One region of the Plantactinospora solaniradicis genome, then DNA from elsewhere that is predicted to be linked to it. Evidence: riboswitches for the same ligand, from Rfam matches in the RefSeq annotation. Region 1 holds a riboswitch; each other region holds the start of a gene.
The links. Region 1 has a riboswitch for cyclic di-AMP ahead of ACFP2T_RS20100 (coiled-coil domain-containing protein). Riboswitches for the same ligand answer to the same signal wherever they lie in the genome.
Positions count from the first base shown of each region.

Region 2: linked by a shared signal. The riboswitch ahead of ACFP2T_RS35980 (C39 family peptidase) and the one ahead of ACFP2T_RS20100 (coiled-coil domain-containing protein) in region 1 are both predicted to bind cyclic di-AMP.
Region 3: linked by a shared signal. The riboswitch ahead of ACFP2T_RS23890 (C40 family peptidase) and the one ahead of ACFP2T_RS20100 (coiled-coil domain-containing protein) in region 1 are both predicted to bind cyclic di-AMP.
Region 4: linked by a shared signal. The riboswitch ahead of ACFP2T_RS41085 (coiled-coil domain-containing protein) and the one ahead of ACFP2T_RS20100 (coiled-coil domain-containing protein) in region 1 are both predicted to bind cyclic di-AMP.

Region 1 covers NZ_JBHSPR010000017.1:87,300-91,500, forward strand. Annotated here, with positions in the region: gene ACFP2T_RS20080 (hypothetical protein) at 1-145, shown strand, start outside; gene ACFP2T_RS20085 (hypothetical protein) at 142-801, shown strand; gene ACFP2T_RS20090 (hypothetical protein) at 776-1,201, shown strand; gene ACFP2T_RS20095 (transposase family protein) at 1,422-1,643, shown strand; cyclic di-AMP (ydaO/yuaA leader) riboswitch at 2,064-2,194, shown strand; gene ACFP2T_RS20100 (coiled-coil domain-containing protein) at 2,198-3,226, shown strand; gene ACFP2T_RS20105 (glycoside hydrolase family 65 protein) at 3,260-4,201, opposite strand, start outside.
Region 2 covers NZ_JBHSPR010000046.1:11,928-16,128, reverse strand. Annotated here, with positions in the region: gene mdlC (benzoylformate decarboxylase) at 1-846, opposite strand, end outside; cyclic di-AMP (ydaO/yuaA leader) riboswitch at 1,103-1,243, shown strand; gene ACFP2T_RS35980 (C39 family peptidase) at 1,651-2,496, shown strand; gene ACFP2T_RS35975 (GNAT family N-acetyltransferase) at 2,706-3,533, opposite strand; gene ACFP2T_RS35970 (CDP-glycerol glycerophosphotransferase family protein) at 3,547-4,201, opposite strand, start outside.
Region 3 covers NZ_JBHSPR010000018.1:472,118-476,318, reverse strand. Annotated here, with positions in the region: gene ACFP2T_RS23905 (zinc metalloprotease) at 1-151, shown strand, start outside; gene ACFP2T_RS23900 (pyridoxamine 5'-phosphate oxidase family protein) at 164-730, opposite strand; gene dcd (dCTP deaminase) at 829-1,407, shown strand; gene ACFP2T_RS23890 (C40 family peptidase) at 1,554-2,519, opposite strand; cyclic di-AMP (ydaO/yuaA leader) riboswitch at 2,604-2,742, opposite strand; gene ACFP2T_RS23885 (N-acetylmuramoyl-L-alanine amidase) at 3,030-4,201, shown strand, end outside.
Region 4 covers NZ_JBHSPR010000060.1:319,951-324,151, forward strand. Annotated here, with positions in the region: gene ACFP2T_RS41075 (polysaccharide deacetylase family protein) at 1-492, opposite strand, end outside; gene ACFP2T_RS41080 (SDR family oxidoreductase) at 709-1,734, shown strand; cyclic di-AMP (ydaO/yuaA leader) riboswitch at 2,087-2,218, shown strand; gene ACFP2T_RS41085 (coiled-coil domain-containing protein) at 2,222-3,238, shown strand; gene ACFP2T_RS41090 (cation diffusion facilitator family transporter) at 3,406-4,201, shown strand, end outside.

The sequences.
Region 1 (4,201 bases):
CGTCACCATCCACGACAGCGAGCATGAATATGCACAGAAAGCGCTTGATGGGATGGCAGGACTGGCACGTGAGGTCGAAGTAACCCTTCGGCGGTTTACTGCTGCCGTCGAGCACGCGGACGCCTACGTCCGAGCCCTCGGATGAGCGGCGACATGGCTGCGGTTGTCGCCCAGCTGCTCGCCGTACGCGACAACTTGGCTAACGCAGTCGTGACAGCCCTTCGCGCGAAGGCCGAGGCCGACGAGGCCCACCTTCGCTACGAAGAAGCCTCGAAAGGAACCAACCACCGCGACATCCGTGCGGCGGTGGTTGAAGCGCGCACAGCCAGTGACAAGTCAGCCAAGATCGCCCGACTGCTGAACGAATCACAGAAATACCTCGTCAAATACATCAACACCATCGCTCCGGGCTCCGCCACTGAGATTCCGGACGTAATGCCGTCTGGCGAGCGCCTTGTAAGAGAGGCAGCCGATCAAGAGTCGCGTGCGGCGAGGTACCACACGAAAGCTACGCAGGCGGCCGCAAATCACGAGGAAGGCGCGAAAAAGATCGAGGCGACCGCGAGAGAAGCGATCTCGATTGTCAAGGACCGAATTCGTCCGGGAGACGCGCAGGCCAGCACGGGAACGCCAAGCCATCCGCCGCCGTCGCCTCCACAGACAGCTAAGTCCGGCCACCCGATTGCGGATGCCGTATTGGCAGTTGCAGGTATCGCCTTAGCGGCCAGAGTGGCTGTTCAAAGCGCAAGAAAGCGTCGCGAGAGGAAACGATCAAATGAAGATCAGGCCACAGATAGTTGATTACATCCGCACATTCGTGCGGGATGACTACACGGCAAATGATCGAATCGAAGCTCAACTCAACGAAGACGGCTGGGACGGATTTGCTGCTTTCCTAAGCGCCGCCTTCTTCTACGCAATCGATCTACATTTCGACGGGAGGCGTGACGACCGTGCGATCAGGCAGTTCGTAGCCGAACTGCGATCCGATAACGCAGATGTAGCCGATCAAATCGATGCCGGGCAGGCCGAGAACGCCATCTTCGCAGTCTTGGACTCTTCGGTGGATCTTGAGGCTCCGCCGGAGATGCTTGGCAGAGTGCAAACCTTCGCCGTACATAAGGTCCTAGTCGAGGCAAACCTCTCCGACGCCGAACTGGATTCACTGCTCAGCCGAGCCAAGCAGCTCGCCGAAAGCTAAGGAATTCCGCCAGTCCTTCCTCACGTCCAAGAAGAGTACCTGGCAATTTTCCTTTCTACGGAAGCGAGGAGAACAGGCCTGGCGCGTCAGGGTCACTACCAGTCTCCAGCTCGAACGATTCTCTGTGCGGCCTACGAGCCGGCACTGGGAACACAGCCGCAGCCGTGAGGTCCGCGACGGCGATCTGCAGACCGGCAACGATCCTGTCCAGCAAGTCCGCCTGCTGCGGCTCAAGCTCCACCAGCCGGCGAAGCGCAGGGAGCTACCCGACTGGAAGGCCAACCTGAACAAGCAGCACCGGACCGTCCGAGCGCAGGTCGAGCACGCCCTGACCAGGATGAAGTGCTTCAAGATCCTTCGCGACTACCGCCGCGCCGCCCGCACATTGGCCGACACCGCTTCCGGTATCGCCCACCTCCACAACATCATCCTCGCGGGGTGACGGCAGCACCGTTGCCAGGCAACGCTTTCACCGAGTTGCGAGACATCCTTTAGCGCGGGGAGCTGACAATTCCCATCCTCCTGTCATCGAGAGATAACGGTACGTACGCCCCTTTGACCCTCCATGGACGACCGGCTGTCAGGTCGCGTGGTCCGTGATCTGGTTGAGGGTTTGATGCCGCGCCGGTCAACTTCGGTCCTTCAGCCGCCACGAAAGCCACCCCCCGGGTGCCACGTCGACGCACAAGCCCCACAACGTTCGCCTGACCCACACCGCAGCGAAAGTTGATCGGACGGCGGGGTTGTAGGGGCACCCGAACCAGGCGCATTTTCCACGCCCGGCCGCTCACTTCCACCACATTGACCCGGTTGGTCCGGTAAGCTGACCCCGGTTTCGCCCGGTGGCGTCCCCTCCGTGCCGGCGCGACCGCCGCCGAATCACCTTCGGGTGAGCCGGGGACCCAGGTAGGTGGGGTGAGTCCGCGACCGCGGTAGGGACTTGTTCCGTCCCGAACCCGTCAGCTAACCCGGTAGGCGGCCGACGGAGGGACATGCATGACGGGATCCAGACGTCGGCGGTTACCGCTGGTCCTGGCACTGCTCGCCACGGTCGGCGCGCTCGCCGGAGCGGCGGCCCGACCCGGCGCGGCGGCGGCACACAACCCCGCCACCCTCGGCGACGAGGGCGACACGCCACTGCTCCGCGACGTGCTCGAATCCACCGGACGAGGCTATCTACAGGCCAGGAACGCGCTGGCGAACGCCAAGGCCCGGCAGGCGAAGCTGGCCGCCGAACTCGTCCGCGTCGAGCGCCGGATAGCCGAACTGAGGCCGCAGATCGAACTGGTCGCCCGCAACGCGTACCAGACCGGCCGGATCGGCCCGGTGCTGGCGCTGCTGCACGCCGGCTCGGCCGACGAGTTCCTGGAGCGCGCCCGGGGGCTGGAGGTCGTGGCCATGCGGGACAACGACACGCTGCGTCGACTGGGGCAGGCCCGGGACCGGGCCGCCCGGGCGAAGCTGGCACTCGACGCCGAGGTCGTCGAGGAACGCAGGCAGCTCTCCATCATGCTGCGGCAGAGGCAGGCGGCCGAACGCGCGCTGGCGCTGGTCGGCGGCGCCTCGACCGGCGGCTTCGTGGTGGCCAACTCACCGGTCGCCCGGTCGGCGCCACGCAACAGCGACGGCTCCTGGCCGCCGCAGTCGTGCAACCAGCCCGATCCGACCACCCCGGGCTGCGTCAGCCCACGCACGCTGCACGCGTTCACCGAGGCCCGCCGGGCCGGCTTCACCCGGTTCACCTCGTGCTACCGCTCCGGCGGGCCGTACGAGCACCCCAAGGGCCGGGCCTGCGACTTCTCCGCCCTGCCGGGTGGGTTCGGCGGGGACGCCAAGGGACCCGACCGGACCTACGGCAACAACCTCGCCGCCTTCTTCGTCCGCAACGCCGACCTGCTGGGCGTGCTCTACGTCATCTGGTACCGGCAGATCTGGCTGCCGACGACCGGCTGGAAGTCGTACGGCGGTGCGCACGGGGACCCGTCCAGCGACCACACGAACCACGTACACCTGTCGCTGCTCTAGGCGGAGGCGGAGGCGGACGGCGCCCGGGTCGGCCTACGGCTCGTGCTCCGGGGTCCGTCGCACCGGTGCCCGACCGGCCGGCTGCGCCGGTTGTGGTCCGGACGGTTCGATCGGCGGCACCGGCCGGGTCACCGGGTTGTTGCAGGTGACCCGGAGCAGCTCACCGTGGTGCAGCAACTCCATGACGTCGTCGGGATCACCGTCCCGCAGCACGTACGTCGCCTCGTGCGACCGCACGTCCACCCGCAGGTGCACCCCGCGCCAGCGGAGCGAGAACTCCAACCGGTCGATCCGGCTCGGCAGTCGAGGGGTGAAGGCCAGCGTCTCGAAGTGGTCCCGCAGCCCGCCGAACCCGGCCACCAGGGCGATCCAGGCGCCGGCCAGCGAGGCGACGTGTACGCCGTCCCGGGTGTTCTGGTTGAGGTCGTGCAGATCCATCAGGGCGGCCTCGCCCAGATAGTCGTGCGCCAACTCCAGGTGCCCGACCTCGGCCGCCAGCACCGCCTGGGTGCACGCCGACAGCGACGAGTCGCGGACCGTGCGCCGCTCGTAGTAGGCGAAGTTCGCCGCCTTCTCCTCGTCGGTGAACGCGTCCCCCCGCCAGTGCATCGCCAACACCAGATCGGCCTGCTTGATCACCTGTTTCCGGTACAGGTCGAAGTACGGATAGTTGAGCAGCAGCGGGTACTGCTCCGGGGGCGTACCGGCGAAGTCCCACTCCTGGAACCGGGTGAAGCCCTCCACCTGCGGATGCACCCCGAGTTCCGGGTCGTACGGGATGTGCATGTCGTTCGCGGCGTCCCGCCAGGCGGCGGTCTCCTCGTCGTCGACGCCCAACCGGTACGCCTGCTCGCCGTGCCGGGCGGCGGCGTCGGCGGCGGCCAGCAGGTTCCGCTGGGCCATCAGGTTGGTGTAGACGTTGTCGTTCTTCACCGCCGTGTACTCGTCCGGGCCGGTCACCCCGTCCAGGTGGAA
Region 2 (4,201 bases), on a different contig from region 1:
GGGGATGTACGGGTAGTAGCGGAACACCGGTGCCCCGATCACCAGAACCGTGTCGTAGCCGGCCAGTTTCTCGGCGAGCGGGCCGATGGCCGGCGGCAGCAGCCCCTGGAACTGCGGGTGGTCCTGCGGAAAGCCGATGCGGTCCGCGAACGGCGGCTGCCAGACCGGTGCCCCCAGCCGTTCGGCCAGGGCGACGGCCTCGGCCCAGCCGCCGCTGCGGTCGATGCCGGCGCCGATCACCAGCATCGGGTTCCGGCTCCGCGCCAGGATCTCGACGAACTTGGCCAGTACCTCCGGATCGGGCGCGACCCGGGTGCTCACCCGGCGTACCACCGGAGGGCCGGAGGCCGGCTCGTCCCAGTCGTCGAGCGGCAGCGACAGGTAGACCGGGCCGGCCGGTGCCTGCACGGCGGTGGCGTACGCCCGCATGAACGCCTCCGGGATGTCCTGGGCACGCAGTGGTTCATGGCTCCATTTGACGTACGGCTCGGGTAACTGGGTCGGGCGCACATTCGTCAGCATCGGTTCGAACAAATTCATCGTCCGGGTCTGTTGGCCAGCGCTGACGATCATCGGTGTCTTGTTGTGCCAGGCGGTGACGAGGCTGCCCATTCCGTTTCCGGTGCCGGGTGCGGTGTGCAGGTTGACGTGTACGGGTCTTCCGCTCGCCTGGGCGTAGCCGTCCGCCATCGCGACCGCGGAGGCCTCCTGGAGGGCCAGTACGTAGGTGAAGTCGGCCGGAAAGTTCTTCAGGAATGGCTCCTCGGTCGACCCCGGGTTACCGAACACGGTGGTCAGGCCGAGGGAACGGAGCAGGTCGTAGGTCGCTTCGTGCACCGTTGTCATCGGATGGAGCCTCCTGGAGTCCTCGTCCCACGGGCGGACCACCGGGCTAACCCGCTCATTTCCGTCATACCGTACGCGTACATGATCATGCCGCTTTATCCGTACGGCCCGTCGGCGGCCCGAAGCGGGGGACGATCGGGCGAAATCGCGGCGTCGGTCACTGTTTCCGCTGCTGAGAGGGGTTGGCATGGACGGAACCGGGCCAGTAATGTCGGCGGGTCTGGTCCGGCCCATTGGTTGCCATGCGGGTGACACCGGAGCAGACCCGTCGAGTCGTTAAGTAACGAACCGGGGACCCACAGTTATCTGGGGTGAATCCGCGAGCCACGGCCCGCGGTAGGGCGGCCTTCCCGCCCGAATCCGTCAGCTAACCCGGTAGGCGGAGTCGGAAGGAGAACCTGTACGTGCCGTACCCCCCGGGCTCCGGCCCATCCCCCCAGCTCAATCGCTTCACCGCGCGCCGACTACCGGTTGCCGTGCCCCTGCCCCCGGCCCCCCGGCCCGAAGCGGGTCGCTGACCCCGGCCAGATAGCGGTTTGTGACGCGAGGACGGCTCGGGGCCGCTGGCCCCGGTGAGCTTCTCGGCCCCCGGTGAGGCCCGGCCCCGGTGCGCAATGCGCCGGCCGGCCCGCAGCGGCTCGGAGATGGTGCCGAACCACGGTGTGCCTTGGACGGCCAGGCCGGAAGAACTGTTTCCGCGCTGATAAGCGTGGCATCGCGTCGCATTCTCGACAGCGGATAGAAACGACGCGTGACCGGTCGAATTCAAACGACTGGTAACGCGTATTTCCCTGGAGGATCACGTTGAACCATCCCGTTTACCAGCGGCTCAGAAATGCCACGTCCGGAGGCCGTACCCGGCTCGCGCTCGCCGCGGCCGTGGTCGCGGCGGCGGCGTCCACCACCGGCGTCGCGCTGGCCTCGACCGGGCAGTCCGCGACGCCCACCGACACCTCGACCGTGGCCGTCGCGGAACTGGGCCGGTCCGCCGCCCAGGCCGAGGCGGCGGAGACGACCGCACCGGGAACGGCCGCGCCGGCCAGCCCGTCGGACCCGGCGACCGCCGAGCCGACCCGTGCGGCGTCGAGCGCGGCGAAGGCGGCCCCGACCAGCACCCCGAGCAAGCGGCCGGCGCCGCCGGCCAGCAAGGTGCTCGACTACCAGTTCCAGGCCCAGATCAACGGCTGGTACTGCGGCCCGGCGGCCACCCGGATCGCCCTGACCGTCCGCGGCGAGCGGCCGAGCCAGGACGAGGTGGCCGGTGACCTCGGCACCACCATGAACGGAACGAACTCCGCCCAGGACACCACCCGGGTGCTCAACAAGGTCATCGGCACCGACTTCTACCGGAGCACCATGCTCTCCGGTGGGGCGGCGAGCCCGGCCCAGATGGACCAGCTCCAGGCCGACGTCGTACACGCGGTCACCAACGGGTACGCCGTGGTGGCCAACATCGCGGGCTCGGCCACGGATGTCGACGGTGGCTGGCACGGCTACCCCGGCGGCCACTACCTGACCGTGGTCGGCTACCGCGACGACGGACGTACGGTGAAGATCGCCGACCCGGCCATCCCGGGCGACGACAGCACCTACTGGATGACCACCATCGACCTGGCAAACTGGGCAGCCACCCGGGGCTACTCGTCCTGACCCGGTAGCGCCGGTTCGGTTCCGTCCGCCGGCCCACCTCATCCGTCCGTGCGTCCCGTGCCGACGCGGGCGGATGAGTGGGCCGGCGGACGTCGTCCGGCACCCATTCGACACTGTTTCCGACTTCCTGCCCGGATCCGGGCGGCGCCGGCCGAGCCGGACGCGAGACGGCCTCGCGGCGCGGACCCGTGCCGGAACCCGGGCCGCCGTCAGGCCGCTGGCGCCGGGGGCAGGGTCGTCGGCGCCGGCGCCGGCGCCGCGGGCGGGGTCGTCGGCGTCTGGCGCCCGACGACGAACTCCCCGTACTCGGCGACCGGGGTGAAGCCGAGCCGTCGGTACAGCGCGATCGCGGCGACGTTGTCCGCCTTGACGTTCAGGGTCACCTGGTCGACGGTGTCCAGCAGCCGCCGGCAGAGCGCCGCCACCGCCGCCGTGGCCAGTCCCTGCCCCCGGACGCGGGGGTGGGTGGTGACGTTGCCCAGGGCGCTCACCCGGTACTTGGGGGACCAGACGTGCACCCCGGCCACCGCGAGCAGTTCGCCGTCGCGACGCACCCCGACGTACTGGCCGGTCTCGATCATCCGCTGGTCGAACCAGTTCTCCGGGTAGGCCGCCGCGTAGAGCACGGCCAACTCGGGTACGTCGGCCGGTCCGAGCAGCTCGCCGGCCGGCGCCACCCGGTCCAGCCTGCCGGCGTCGGTGAGGGCCATCTTCAGGTGCGTGCCGCGCGGCTCGACCCCGAAGTGTCGGGCCAGCACCGCCTCCCCGCCCGGCGACAGATGGGCGTCGAAGCGCCGCGGGAGCAGCGGGACGAGCGCGGTCAGCAGCTCGGTCAGCGCCCCCGGGGAGTGGTCGAGTGCCAGCAGGACCGGGGTGCCGCCGCCGTGGTAGACCAGCGCCACCGCGTCGCCCAGGCGGTACCAACTGGTGTACGGCCAGTAGAAGTCGTCGAGGTCGCCGAGTTCGTACGCGTGCAAGTGCGGGTCGCGGCGCAGCAGGCCGGCGAGTTCGTCCCGGTCGTGACTGGCCCTGATCATCCTCACGTGTGGATCATGACACGGGCGCGGGCCGGGGAGCGGGCACCGTCGGCGCCCCCGTTCCGGCGTCGAGGTGCCGGCGGGCCTCGTCGAGGAACCCGTCGGCGTACGTCTGCGCCGGGAAGTCGCCCAGGTACCGGGTCCGGGTCTGCCAGCGGTTCTCCTCCAGCGGATCGGTGTCGAGCAACTGGTCCAGCACGTCGTCCATATTGGACATGTCGGACCGAAGCACGTAGCCCGAGCCGGCCAGCGGGAAGCTCTGCACGAACCGCTCGCCCTCGCCGACCCGGTCGGTGACCGCGTACGGCTTCCCGGAGTAGAGGTAGTCGGAGATCACCGCGGAGACGTCCGACACCAGCGCGTGCGACCGGTTGACGCACTCGACCAGCGTCATCTTCCGGGCCGCGTCGGCGCCGAACACGTGCTGCCGACCGGTGGCGGCCCGGTCCTCGGCCAGCACCTGTTCGAGCCGGGCGAGTTGGCGGGCCGACGCCGGATTCTGCGAGGTGTACGGGTGCGCCCGGAGGATGACCGTCGTGCCCCGGTCCAGCAGCCGGCGGATCAGGGTCTCGCCGACCGGCAGCGAGCAGTAGTCGACGTCGGCGTGGTGCCCGGTCCAGGTCGGGGTGTAGAGCACGACCTTCTCGGCCCGGTTCCGGATGGGCTCG
Region 3 (4,201 bases), on a different contig from region 1:
CCCGGTGGGACGGGACAGTTGCCCCACCAGGCCCGGCTCCGATCCGATCCACAACTTCATGGACTACTCGGTCGACGCATGCATGAGCCAGTTCACCTATGGGCAGGCGTTCCGGATGCTGAAGGCGTGGAAGGCGCTGCGCGAGTCGTAGGGGCGCCTCCGGTCAGGGCGTCGGCACCGGCTCCTCGACGACGGCCCGGCGTCGATGGGCCCTCCGCTTCGGGCCGATGCCGGCCCTGGGGCCGGTCGTGGCGCCGGCCGGGTCCAGCCAGACCTGCACCGCCGGGCGTTCGGACCGGTCCCCGGCCAGCGGGGTGGCTCCGTTGCTGCCGTGCCGGGACAGCATCGCCACGTCGACCGTGAACTCGAACAGCCGCCAGTCGACCTGGGGCGCGGCCCTCAGGTTGCCGGCGAGTTGGTCCACCCGGGCCTGATCGGTCACCGGCCGGGCGCGACCGGCCACGTACGCCTCGTCGTCACTGTCCTCCGGCGGAAACGAGTGCAGCGCGTAGCGACCGTCCCGTTCGAGATCGCGACGCTTGGGCGAGTCGACCACGAAGCAGAACATCCCCTCGTCGGTGATGACCGGGGAGACCGGATGCACGCGCGGCCCACCGTCGGCACGCACCGTTGCCAGGTAGCCGAGACCCGGCCCGTACTGCTGGATGAGGACACGGATCGCGTCGGCGAGACCGGGCTCGTCGGAGGCGAATTCGGACCAGGATGCCATGAGGACATTCTATCGAACATATGTTCGATCACCTACCCCGGCCCACTCCTCGGCAGGTCGCGGCCGAGCCCGATCGGGGAAGTCGCTAAGGTGGCACGGTGCTGCTCTCCGACCACGACCTAGTGATCGAGATCAAGGCGGGCACCCTGGCGCTGGAGCCCTTCGAGCCCGCGTTGGTGCAACCGTCGAGCATCGACGTACGCCTGGATCGCCTGTTCCGAGTCTTCAACAACCATCTCTACACCCACATCGACCCGGCGATCCAGCAGGACGAACTGACCTCGCTGGTCGACGTGCCGGACGGCGAGCCCTTCGTGCTGCACCCCGGCGAGTTCGTGCTCGCGTCGACACTCGAGGTGATCTCGCTCGGCGACCAGCTCGCCGGCCGGCTGGAAGGCAAATCCAGTCTGGGGCGGCTCGGCCTGCTCACCCACTCGACCGCGGGCTTCATCGACCCCGGGTTCTCCGGCCACGTCACCCTGGAGCTGTCCAACGTCGCCAACCTGCCGATCAGGTTGTGGCCCGGGATGAAGATCGGCCAGCTCTGCATCTTCCGGCTCTCGTCGCCGTCCGCGCACCCGTACGGCTCGGCCGTCTACGGCTCGCGCTACCAGGGGCAGCGCGGGCCGACCCCGAGCCGCTCGTGGCAGAACTGGCACACCTGGCCCACCCGCTGAGCTGACCCGAACCGCCGCGCTGCGCACCGCCCGCGGTACTACCGGGTACTACCGATACGAGAGGCCCCCGCCGCGACTGCGACGGGGGCCTCTCGACGTGCTGTGCGGTCTTCCGGGTTCGGCTTCCGGTCGACCGACGGACTGGATCAGCCGGGTCTGCCGAAGCTGTGGATTTCGCCGTCGTCCATCCGCTTCATCTTGACCGGCTCGCCGGCCCGGGAAGCGTGCACGATCCAACCACCTCCGACGTACATCCCGACGTGGCTGAGGTCGGCGTAGTAGAAGACCAGGTCACCGGGTCGGAGCTCGGAGCGGCTGACCGACTTGACCTTCCCACGCTGCGCGCGGGCGTTGTGCGGCAACGACACGCCGCCCTTGGCCCAGGCGGCCAGGGTCAGGCCGGAGCAGTCGTACGAGTTGGGGCCTTCGGCACCCCACACGTACGGCTTGCCGATCTGCTGGCAGGCGAACTTGACCGCCTTGCCGGCGTTGCCACCGGGGTAGGTGGCCGGGCAGGGTGCCGGGGCGAGCGGACCGGCGGAACCGTTGCCGTACGCCTGGATCCGCAGCTTCTGTAGCCGGTCGACCTCGGCGTCGATTTCCTTCTTCTTCTTGGCCAGTTCGGCCTCGGTCTTGGTGAGCTGGCTGACCAGGGTGTCGAGCGGGCGCTTCTGGGCGTCGTACTTGTCCCTGAGGTCGATCACCGCCTGCACGTCGCGCTGCTGCTGGCGGGCGAACTGGTCGAGTACCGAGAGCTGGCCGACGAGTGCGGCCGGCGACTTGTTGGTCAGTAGGGCGTTGATCGACGAGGCCTTGTCGCCCTTGTACGCCTCCACGGCGAACTCGCTCACCCGGTCCATCGCGGCGTCGATCTGCGTCTGGAGTGGGGCGATCTTGTTCCGGAGCGTCTTGGCCTGGGCCTTCTTCGCGGTCAGGTCCTGCCGGGTGGCGTTGTGCTTCTCGACGATCGGTTCGAGCTTGCGCCAGGCCGTGTCGATCTGCTTCTCGATCTCGGCCACCGAGGGTTCGGCGAGGGCCGGCGTGGTGCCCACGAACAGCACGGCGACGCTGGCCAGCACGGCGAATGCGGCGACGAGAATGGACCTTCGCAAAGGCGGTGTCGCCGTCCCGGCACCGGTCGTTACCGACCGGAGGGACTGCGACCGCGGGGCAAGGGGAGCCACCGGGGTCCGTACTCCTTCTTCCGTAGCCCGCCTACCGGGTTAGCTGACGGGTTCGGGCGGGAAGAGATTCGCCCTACCGCTGACGCGGATTCACCCCATGGTGCCCGGGTCCCCGGTTCGCTGATATTCGACGATTCGGCGGTGTAGAGACGTCGCCGCCCGGTTGGGCGGCCTGCCGTCGTCTCCGACGGTCCCCAACATTAGAGAAGCCTGTTATTCAAACGCAACCCGTGATCCGAGTCGATTCGTTACGTATCGGGATGCTCGCTGAGGGTGCGAGCGAACAAGCGTCCGAAACTGAGCGAACAAGCGTCCGAACGCCCTCTGAAATAGGTGAAGATTTCCTACATCGTGATGAGTGAGGCCGGCAGCTATTGACGGACGCCGGTCCCGGGTGGAGGGTGATCATCAAGCCCACCCCCGGCGAATGGAGGTTCGATGCCTCGGACGACAATGCCGTTGAGCAGGAGAATCGCGCTCGGTACCGCCGTGGTCGGCGCCGTCGCGCTGGTGCCGTCCGGCCCCGCGCCGGCGGCGGCTCCGGCGACCGACGGCCGGCAACAGGAGTACGCGGCCGCGGCGAGCGAATTCGGCGTACCGGAAAGCGTTCTGCTCGGCGTCTCCTATCTGGAATCTCGTTGGGACACCAACGCCGGCACGCCGAGCACCAGCGGCGGGTACGGCCCGATGCACCTCACCGACTTCGCCTATCTCGACGGGCTGGCCGGACCGCCCCACGAACACGGCGAGGACCGGCGTGGCGACAGCGCCCGGCCCGCCGCACCGTTGCACCCGAGCGTCACGGACGAGGGAACCACCACCGGAGGGGACAGCGCGGCACCGGCACCGGGTGCGCAGACCCTCGACGCCGCCGCCGCGCTGACCGGGGTCGACGAGCGGGCACTGCGGACCGAACCGGCGGTGAACATTCGGGGCGGGGCGGCGCTGCTCGCGTCGTACCAGAAGGCGCTGGCCGGACCGACCGGCCGGACCAGCGACCCCGCGGCCTGGTACGGCGCGGTGGCCCGGTACGCCGGCAGCGACAGTGCGGACGCCGCGCGGACCTTCGCCGACGAGGTCTTCCGGACCATCACCGAGGGTGCGGCCCGGACCACCGACGACGGCCATCGGATCATCCTGGCCGCGCACCCCGGACTCGTACCGGCCCGAGCCTGGCTGGACCGGCTCGGCCTGCGCAAACCCGCCCGGCCGGACGGGTTGGAGTGCCCGCGCGACATCTCCTGCGAATGGATCCCCGCGCCGTACCAGGCGTTCGGTGCCGGTGACTACGGCAACCACGACCTGTCCGACCGGCCGGGACGGCAGAAGATCGAGTACATCGTCATCCACGACACCGAGGGGAGCTACGACACCACGCTGCGCCTGGTGCAGGATCCCACCTACGTGAGCTGGCAGTACACGTTGCGCTCGGCGGACGGGCACATCGCGCAGCACGTGAAGGCCAAGGACGTCGCCTGGCACGCCGGCAACTGGTACGTCAACGCCAAGGCGATCGGGCTCGAGCACGAGGGCTACGCCGCGCAGGGCACCTGGTACACCGAGGCGATGTACCGCACCTCGGCCAAGCTGGTGCGCTACCTCGCCGACCG
Region 4 (4,201 bases), on a different contig from region 1:
TCGGCGGGCGGCCATCAGCGACGCGGTGCTGAACACGCCGTACGGTGGCCGGAAGAACCGGGGCGTCCGGCCGGTCACCGCCCCGATCAGCTCGCGGGTCCGGGCCAGGTCGCGGTAGGTCGCGTGTGGGCCGCGGAGGAGCAGGTTCTGGTGTGCCCAGCCGTGTACCGCCACCTCGTGGCCGGCGGCGGCCAGGTCCAGGCCGAGTTCCGGTGCCCGAGCGAGCATGGAGCCGAGCACGAAGAACGTCGCGCGGGTCCGGTGTGCGGCCAGGGCTTCGACGAAGAGTGGGGTCGAGGTCGGGTCGGGACCGTCGTCGAAGGTCAGCGCGACGTGGCCCGGGGCGCCCCGGCCGCTCAGCCGGGGAAAGAACCGGAGCCGTACGCCGGGCAGCACGGTCAGGGCCGGCACGACCTGGGCGGCCAGCGCGGCACCGACCGTTGTCGCCGGTACCGCGCGTGACCGCACCCGTTCCTCCACCCGCCTCACCATCGCCGGCCGGGTACCCGCGACAGCCGCCTTCACCCTCACCCGGACGGGTGGAGTGGGAGGGTTGGGAGTTCGTTTCCGGATCCGCGCGGCCCGCTCCGGACCGTCCGACGTTTGCCGCGCCGGATTCCGGGTAGCCGGGCGGGCCGGCTCGGGCCCGGAGCCTGCCTGGTGTGCGGGCCGGGGCCGGGTGGCCAGGATGGACAGAGGAGACGACAGATGCGTGCCCGACCTGCGCCAGGGGTGGCGGTGATCACCGGGGCGAGCGCGGGGGTGGGCCGGGCCACGGCACGTCTGCTGGCCCGACGGGGAATGCGACTGGCCCTGCTGGCCCGGGGAGGAATCGGTCTGCGTGCCGCCGCCGAGGACGTGCGAGCCAACGGGGGTGTCGCGCTGCCGATCGAGACCGACGTGGCGGACTATCACCAGGTCGAGGAGGCGGCCGACCGGGTCACGCGCGAACTCGGACCGATCGACCTCTGGGTGAACGACGCTTTCGCGTCGGTGTTCGCGCCGTTTCCGGAGATCGGCCCGGAGGAGTTTCGCCGGGTGACGGAGGTCTGCTATCTCGGTTACGTGTACGGCACCCGGGCCGCGCTTCGTCGGATGGTGCCCCGAGGGTCCGGCACCATCGTGCAGGTGGGATCCGCGCTGGCGTACCGATCGATTCCGCTACAGTCCGCTTATTGTGGCGCGAAACACGCGATCGTCGGCTTCACCGAGTCGCTGCGCTGTGAACTTCTGCACGATCGCAGCCCGGTACGCGTGACCATGGTGCACCTGCCGGCGGTGAACACTCCGCAGTTCGACTGGGTGCTGTCCCGGCTGCGTAACCGGGCCCGGCCGGTGCCGCCGATCTATCAGCCGGAGGTCGCCGCCCGGGCCATCGTGTACGCGGCCGACCGGCCACGGCGCCGGGAGTACTGGGTCGGGGCGTCCACCGTGGGCACCATCCTCGCCAACCGGTGCGTACCCGGTCTGCTCGATCGCTACCTGGCCCGTTCGGGTTACTCGGCTCAGCAGACCGACCAGCCGGCCGATCCGCACCGGCCGAGCAACCTGTGGCACCCGGTCGACGACGGCGGCGGGGCGGACCCGGGAGCACACGGCTCGTTCGACCCACGGTCCCGGGCTCGCAGTCCCCAACTGTGGTTGTCGCAGCACCGGAGTCTGCTCGTCGCCGGGCTGGCCGCCGCCGCGACCGTCGGCGTGGTACTCGGCACCGCCGTCCGCCGCCGACGGTAGTCGACTCCGTCGTCCCGGTCGCCGACCCGCGGCGCCGTATCCGCCCCGACCCGTCCCTCGAAACCACTCTGACCTGCGGGTTTGTCGCAGATGGCCGGCAATCGTCGACCAGTCAAACTGGACATTTCCCAGGTGGGTCGGCGGCACCTCGCCTACGCGCCCGGTAAATAGCCGACAGCATCTTGTTAATGACCCCGACCCAAAGGATGTTCTTCGATGCATCCGACGCGCCGTGATTACTGATAGTCGTTGTCTGGCAACACATTTGCCGACAATCGGGTATTGCCATTCCGGAAGTGAAACCAGGTATGCTGTCTGCCGTTCATAGCCGCCGGACACCACGTGGTGCCGGCGCTGATCGCCGCCTAATCGCCACCCGGCGAACCGGGGACCCATGCACGTGGGGTGAATCCGCGCGAGCGGTAGGGACCACTTCCATCCCGAACCCGTCAGCTAACCCGGTCGGCGGCCGACGGAAGGGATACATGTGAGGGCACCCCTACGCCGATCGCTGGCGACTGCCCTGGCACTGCTCACCGCCGGAGCACTGATCGTGGTTCCGTCGGTGGCGTCGGCGGCACCGGCCGCACCGAAGCCGGCGGGTCCGAAGGAGGACGTCGACTCGCCGATCCTCGGTGACGTACTCGCCACCACCGGTAAGCGGTACGCGGAGGCCAAGGCCGCGGTCAAGAAGTCCAAGCAGCGGCAGGCGGAACTCGCCGAAGACCTCAAGCGGGCAGAGGACAGGTTGGAAGCGCTCGCTCCGGAGGCGAGCAAGATCGCCGCCGAGTCGTACCGCAGCGGCAAGCTCAGTGCCGTGTCGATGCTGCTGAACAGCGCCTCGTCCGACTCGTTCATCGACCGGGCCGCCGCGCTGGACGAGCTGAACCTGTTCAACAACCAGAAGCTCCGGGCCCTGAACCAGGCGCGCGAGCAGGTCAGCCAGACCAAGGCGGCGGTCGACGCCGAGGTTGCCAAGCAGGCCGCGCAGGAACAGATCATCAAGAAGCAGCAGAAGGAGGCGGAGAAGGCGCTCGCGCTGGTCGGCGGCAGGTCGCGCCCCGACCGGGGCCTCGTGGACGCCAAGTCGCCGGTCGCCCGGCCCGGGCCGGGCATGGCGGACGGCTTCCCGGGGGAGGGGTGCACCAGGGACGATCCGACCACCAACGGATGCGTCACGCCCCGGACCCTGCACGCGTACAACGAGGTTCGGCGGGCGGGCTTCAAGAGGTTCGTCGGTTGCCACCGCGACGGTGGTCCGTTCGAGCATCCCAAGGGTCGGGCCTGCGACTGGTCGTTGAAGAGCTCCGGCTTCAGCCGGGCCGCGAACGACGACCAGATGAAGTACGGCAACGACCTCACCGCCTTCCTGGTCCGCAACGCCGATCGACTGGGGATCCTGTACGTGATCTGGTACAGGGAGATCTGGTTCCCGGCCACTGGCTGGAAGTCCTACAGCGGTCCGAGTGACCACACCGACCACGTGCACATGTCGATGCTGTAAGGGAATCGCGCGCGACACCCCGTACGAACGGAACCGCCCCGCCACCCACTCCGGGTGACGGGGCGGTTCCGTTGTGACATCCACTTTCAACTTGCATACATAGCGATGTCCGCATACGTTGTCTCCGGGACGGCGGGGGCCGGCCCCGGGGAACGGGGGATCAGGGGATGGGTGCCGGACACGCGCACGCAGGTCCGCAGACGTGGGCGGGGGAGCGGCACCGTCGACCGCTCTGGCTGGCCTTCGGAGTGCTGGCCCTCTACATGGTGGTGCAGGCCGTCGCCGCCTGGCTGACCGGCTCGCTCGCACTGCTCTCGGACGCCGGACACATGTTCACCGACGTCCTCGGCATCGGCATGGCGCTGGCGGCGATCACCGCCGCCGGCCGGGCGTCGGACGATCCGCAGCGCACCTTCGGGCTGTACCGCCTGGAGGTGCTCGCCGCGCTGGCGAACGCGGTGCTGCTCTCCGGGATGGCGATTTTCGTACTGGTGGAGTCCGTCCGCCGGTTGGACGACCCGCCCGAGGTGGCGGCCGGGCCGATGCTGGTCGTCGCCGTCGGCGGCCTGGCCGTGAACGTGGTGGCCTTCCTGCTGTTGCGCGGCGGGGCCAAGGAGAGCCTCAACCTGCGCGGTGCCTACCTGGAGGTGCTGGGTGACCTCCTCGGTTCGGTCGGCGTCATCATCGCCGCATCGGTCATCGCGACGACCGGATGGCGGTACGCGGACCCGATCGTCGCCGTCGTGGTCGGCCTGCTCATCCTGCCCCGGACCTGGAAGCTGGCGCTGGCCGCCGGCCGGGTGCTGGTGCAGGCCGCGCCGCCGCACGTCGAGGTCGCCCTGGTCCGGGAGCGGCTGGCCGGCCTCGACGGGGTGACCGAGGTGCACGACCTGCACGTCTGGACGCTCACGTCCGGGATGGACGTGGCGTCGGCACACCTGAACCTGATCGAGGGTGCCGACG